DNA from 2 places in the Exiguobacterium sp. BRG2 genome. Region 2 is predicted to be linked to the other one. Evidence: predicted binding sites of a transcription regulator. Region 2 holds the regulator's gene; the other holds the start of a gene.

Region 1 (3,155 bases), on a different contig from region 2:
CTCATGCCACTTTCATAAATTTGATCCGCTTCATCTAAAACGATCAATTTCACCTTATGCATCTTCAGCTTCTTCGAATCAATCAACTCGACGAGACGTCCCGGTGTTCCGACGATGATTTGCGGCTTTTTCTTCAATCGTTCATATTGTCGCTTTAATTCAACACCACCAATGAATGCACCGGATTTGATACCACTTCCTTGAGCAAATAATTGAATGACTTGATGAATTTGCATGACGAGTTCCCGTGTTGGTGCCGTGATGACGACTTGCACGTGTGGCTCTTCCACTTCAATCTTTTCTAAAGCTGGAATGACATAAGCAAGCGTCTTCCCTGTACCTGTCGGCGCTTCAGCTAGGACATCTTTTCCTTCGCGCAACAACGGAATCGCTTGTTCTTGAACAGGCATCAACTCTGTAAAGCGCGCCCGTTCCCATGCTTCCTGTAAAAATGGTTTTGTAAATTTCATAACGATTTCTCCTACTCTCTTAATTCCATCATGCCGTTACGTATTCGACATGATCTCCTGATGCATCACGGTATCCCCGTAATGTCTGTGTATATTCATTTCCTGCGTCGAGCAATCGGATGTGGAACCGGACTTCTTCTTCACCGGCTTCTTCCTTTAAAATCTCGAAGCCTTGGATGACACGATCCTGTAATTCTGCAGCGAGTGCCGGATACACGGCAAGACTCGCATACATCGCTTTTACGTCCACGGGACGGCGAACAAGCGCAATCCAGTACGATTCATCATAGCCGATAAAGTCTTCATAATCAAAATCATCTTCAAACCGAATCCAGAATCCATCACCTTCAAATTCTGTGATCATCCCAGTTCGCGTCGAACCTTCCGATCCGATTTTCAGCGAGACCCAGTCTCCCGACTGATAATCTCCTTGTTGCGTTAATGACACATACTCCATTTGGCACACCTCCACGTTCTATATTCCCTTTTTCATTGTCAACGATACGTCCTAAAAACACAAGATACCGTAACGTGACATTCCTCACAGTTTCAACTGTGCTAGTGGATCTTTTTCAAATCAGCTCATACAGTTTCGTGAAAATCTTGATTTACCAGACTTCAACTGTTTTTTAATCTTCACTCTTTCATAAGTACAGAAATAAAGAAAACCCCTCATATCAACGTTTGTTCACTTGTTAAATTATTCACATGAACGTAAAGGGAATCTCTATCTCCTTTTGTTACACTATTCACATAAGGAACTGATCATTAGCTCAATTTTAAAGGAGTGGTATCCATGTTATTAGAAAAAACGAGTGCCTGGACAAACTTTACGTCTGGCGAATGGATCAAGACAATCGATGTTGCAGACTTCATCCGGCTCAATCGCACGGAATATACAGGTGATGATCACTTTTTAGTCGGTCCGACGCAAGCGACGCAACGGCTTTGGCAACAAATTCTACAGTTGACGAATGAAGAACGACAACGTGGTGGTGTGTATGCCGTCGATGCCAAGACACCATCAACGATTCTCTCGCATGATGCAGGGTATCTTGATCCCTCTCTTGAAAAAATCGTCGGCTTACAGACAGATGAACCGTTCAAACGTTCAATTCATCCGAACGGCGGGATTCGGATGGTGAATGATGCCTTAGCTGCGTATGGCTTTGAAGCAGACGAGACCGTCACGAAAATTTTCAGCGAGTACCGGAAGACACATAACCAAGGGGTTTTCGATGCCTATACCCCTGAGATGCGCGCTGCACGTAAAGCCGGTATCATCACAGGATTACCAGACGCCTATGGACGTGGGCGGATCATTGGCGACTATCGTCGTGTCGCTTTGTACGGAACAGCACGCTTGATTGAAGAACGTAAGCGAGACTTGAAGGCACGTGGCGGCTTCCTCTCTGAATCGATGATCCGCGACCGCGAAGAGATGAATGAACAATTGCGCGCATTAACGGAATTGACCGAGCTTGGAACTCGCTATGGTTTTGATCTCTCCCGCCCTGCAGAAACAGCACAAGAAGCATTCCAGTGGGTCTATCTTGCTTATCTTGCTGCGATCAAAGAACAAAATGGTGCAGCTATGTCACTCGGTCGAGTCTCGACGTTCCTCGATATTTATGTCGAACGTGATCTTGCGACCGGCCGCTTGACGGAAGAAACAGCACAAGAGCTCGTCGATCATTTTGTCATGAAACTTCGGATCGTCAAATTCTTACGAACACCGGACTATAACGATCTCTTCTCTGGCGACCCGACGTGGGTAACGGAATCGATTGGCGGGATGAGTGAAGATGGTCGATCAAATGTCACGAAAAGTTCATTCCGGTTCCTGCATACGCTCTCGACACTCGGTCCGGCACCTGAACCAAATCTAACTGTTCTCTGGTCCACTCAGCTTCCACGCGGATTCAAGGAATTCTGCGCGAAGATGTCGATCATATCAAGCTCGATTCAGTATGAGAACGATGATTTGATGTTGCCGGTTTATGGGGATGATTACGGCATCGCTTGTTGTGTCTCCGCGATGCGGATCGGGAAACAGATGCAGTTCTTCGGTGCTCGAGCAAACCTTGCAAAAGCATTACTTTATACAATCAATGGCGGAATGGACGAGAAGCTCAAAATTCAAGTCGCCCCAGTCACACCATTGATGCTCGATGAAGTACTCGATTACGAGACAGTCATGGCGGCTTACGATCGTCAACTCGATTGGCTCGCAGAACTGTACGTCAACACACTGAATGTCATCCACTACATGCATGATAAGTACAGTTACGAACGGATTGAAATGGCTTTACACGATCCGGAAATCTTACGGACGATGGCATGCGGCATCGCTGGTTTATCGGTCGTCGCCGACAGTCTATCCGCTATTCGTTATGCAACAGTCCGCCCGATCCGAGATGCGGATGGGATTGCAGTTGATTTCAAGATCGAAGGTGAGTTTCCAAAGTTCGGGAATAACGATGAACGGGTCGATCAGATGGCTGTTGATCTCGTGACATTGTTCATGGAGAAAATCCGTAAACATCCAACGTATCGAAATGCGCTCCCGACACAGTCTGTCCTGACGATTACTTCAAACGTTGTCTATGGTAAGAAGACAGGAAATACACCCGATGGACGCCGTGCGGGTGAACCATTTGCACCGGGTGCTAACCCGATGCATGG
Region 2 (3,155 bases):
TTTGAGATTGGGCGATTTGAATCGCCGGTTTTTGTTCCATCTCGATGACGACTCGGACTTTATCCGATTGTTTGTAGTTCTTTTCTTGTCCCGATTTCTTCAGTGAGAGCGCCTGCGGTTTTTGACCCGTCGCTTTGTCTTGCGAGGACAGTGCACCTTGCGCACTGACTAGATTGGAAGACGTCATTAAGACGGCTGCCATAAGTGCAATCTTCTTCTTCATGCGTTCGTTTCCCCTTTTCTGTAAAACCATAGTAGTAATACTAATAAAACAGTTTAACGAAAATTCTGTATTTTTAGTTTAATGAAGTTAATGGAAATAAACAATTTATATTTGTCTATTTTTTTAATTTTTTTCTTTTTGGTGACATTTTATATTTGGAAGGAATTTAACTGGGAACATAAAAAAACTCCTCGAGCACTCGAGGAGTTGAACGTATGAACTTGGTGGAGACTATCGGGATCGAACCGACGACCTTTTGGCTGCCAGCCAAACGCTCTCCCAGCTGAGCTAAGCCCCCATGAATTATCTTTAGTATACGCATCGCTAACTGCTTTATCAATATAAACATAACGCTTTCATAAAAAAGAATTCCTCCCGAAATGGCTGGAAGGAATTCACGATTCATTTATTCAATTCACGCATCAAATCCGCCTGTCGTTCAAGCTCTGCCTGTTGCTCGAGGATCAAGACCTTTTTATACGTCCGCGCGGAAATCAAGATACTGATTTCATAGAGAACGAACAACGGCACTGAGATCATCAAGTGTGACGTCACGTCCGGCGGTGCGATCAATGCCGCAACGACGAACAGCGCGAAATACGCATATTTTCGATTCTTTCGCATGAAATATGGCGTCACAAGACCAAGACGTGTCAGGAACATCGTCACGACCGGCAATTGGAAGAGAAGACCAAACGGCATCGTCAACCGGATCAAGAAACTGAAGTAGTTTTCGACCCCGATGACTTGCTCGATCCCCAATTCTTTCCCGAGATCCGTTGAGACTTCGAGCAAGAAGGGAAGCAACCAGAAATACGAGAAGGCTACACCAGCCAAAAATAGAAAGAAGATGACTGGAATATACGTCAGTGTTGCTTTTTGTTCCTTTTCATAAAGCCCTGGTCGGACGAATGCCCACAGTTGATACATCCAGAACGGTGACGCTAAAATCAGCGCGATGATGAACGCAAGATTCAAATACAACATTAAAGGATCGGCGACGTTGAAGGCATTTAATCCGATACCGAGCTCTTTTAAGTCCGCTTGCAGAAAACGGACGAGCGGTCGAACGAGCGGAAATGCGACAGCGAACAGGACGACGACGATGAGGAGCGACCAGACAATCCGCTTACGCAGTTCGTCTAGGTGCGACGTCATGCTTTGTTCTTGATCAACCGTCATGATTCAATCACTTCTCTTTCGGTTCGTCCTTTTTATCGTCGTCCATGATGCCGTTCGTGGCATTCTTGAACTCTTTCAATGTTTGACCGGCAGCACGACCGAATTCCGGCAACTTCTTCGGTCCGAAGATGATCAACGCGACGACAGCAATTAATCCGATACTCGCAGGTCCGATACCTAACGTGAGCGGGATAAGGTTTTCCATTATGATTTCACTCCTTCAGCTGATTGCGAATAATGCTTCATGAAATAAACTAACGACTGCAACTCGATCGATAAATCGATGTGATGAACCCGAACGCTCGCTGGCACGTTCAACCGTGCAGGCGTAAAGTTCAGAATGCCTGTCACACCATACTCGACTAACTCATCCGCTACTGACTGTGCGAACTGGGATGGAACCGTCAAGATGGCGACATCGACCTGATTCGCTTCGATTTGTTCTTTCATGTCCGAAACATGATAGATTGGAACGTCATGCGTCGTTGTTCCGACCTTCTCTTCGTCCGCATCAAACGCAACGACTATCCGAGTACTATTATTCTTTAAAAAGTTATAATTTGCAAACGCTGTTCCGAGATGACCGACCCCGATTAAGGCAACATTCGTCACCTCATCTTGATTCAAGGTTTTCCGGAAAAACGTTAAGAGATGTTGAACGTTATATCCATACCCCTTCTTCCCTAGTGCCCCAAAGTAGGAAAAATCGCGACGAATCGTTGCTGAATCAACCTTCACCGCCTCGCTTAACTCAGCAGAAGAGACGCGGAGCTTGCCTGAATTGTATAAACTTTGGATGAAGCGATAATATAGCGGCAACCGTTTTGCTGTCGCTTGTGGAATTTTTGTGTCTGATCCATTCATCCTGCAGTTCCCCCTTCGGCCACATCCATCGTGGCACCCAAATCTTTGCAAAAAGCTTTCTACTCTCCTTGATTGTAAACCACTTCACATAGAGTCACAAATAATATATTCCGCAGGACCTCGCGCTTTTGTTCGTGATAGACTAAAGGGTGGAAGGATGGATGGAAATGATACTCTTACAAGTCAACCAACTCTCGAAATCATTCGGCGTCGAGCCGATTTTAGAAAATATCAAATTGGAAGTACAAGAGCGCGACCGAATTGCGCTCGTCGGTCGAAATGGTGCCGGTAAATCAACCTTGCTCAAAATCATCGCTGGTGAACTCAGTCATGACTCGGGCGATATCATGAAAGGTAAAGATGTCAAAATCGGCTATCTCGCGCAAGACAGTGGTCTCGAATCGAATGAGACGATCTGGAACGAGATGCTGACCGTCTTTGAACATCTGCAAGAACAAGAACGGACACTGCGCCGGATGGAAATCGAGATGGGCATGGAGCACATCTTGAACGACCCGGTCGCTTACGATCGACTTCTGAAGACGTACGATCAAGCACAACATGACTTCTCAGAAGCAGGTGGTTATCAGTTCGAAGCGAATATTCGCTCCGTCCTGCACGGCATGCGCTTTTATCCAGACGATTACTCACGCCGGATCCAGACATTGTCCGGAGGTCAACGGACACGGCTCGCCTTAGCGAAGATGCTCCTGCAAGCACCAGAGCTTCTCATTCTCGATGAACCGACGAACCATCTGGATATCGATACGCTCGCTTGGCTTGAAAGTTACCTCGGTGGTTATCGTGGTGCCGTTCTGATCGTCTCGCACGATCGGTACTTCCTCGATCAAGTCGTCAATGTCGTCTATGAGCTCTCTCGTAATGT

Evidence for each region. The regulator Rex, encoded in region 2, represses fermentation and respiration genes when NADH is low (regulators of the CRP and FNR family bind a similar motif). The targets are predictions, from matches to a motif close to TTGTGAAATATTTCACAA.
Region 1: pflB (formate C-acetyltransferase) is a predicted target of Rex. The motif match lies at 1,163-1,180, and genes of this name have one in related genera.

What each region holds. Positions count from the first base shown of each region.
Region 1 covers NZ_JAUZUW010000007.1:54,124-57,278, forward strand. Annotated here, with positions in the region: gene Q9R23_RS10415 (DEAD/DEAH box helicase) at 1-470, opposite strand, end outside; gene Q9R23_RS10420 (hypothetical protein) at 499-927, opposite strand; gene pflB (formate C-acetyltransferase) at 1,267-3,155, shown strand, end outside.
Region 2 covers NZ_JAUZUW010000018.1:5,642-8,796, forward strand. Annotated here, with positions in the region: gene Q9R23_RS15475 (S8 family serine peptidase) at 1-223, opposite strand, end outside; tRNA gene Q9R23_RS15480 (tRNA-Ala) at 446-521, opposite strand; gene tatC (twin-arginine translocase subunit TatC) at 626-1,405, opposite strand; gene Q9R23_RS15490 (twin-arginine translocase TatA/TatE family subunit) at 1,413-1,610, opposite strand; gene Q9R23_RS15495 (redox-sensing transcriptional repressor Rex) at 1,610-2,269, opposite strand; gene Q9R23_RS15500 (ATP-binding cassette domain-containing protein) at 2,437-3,155, shown strand, end outside.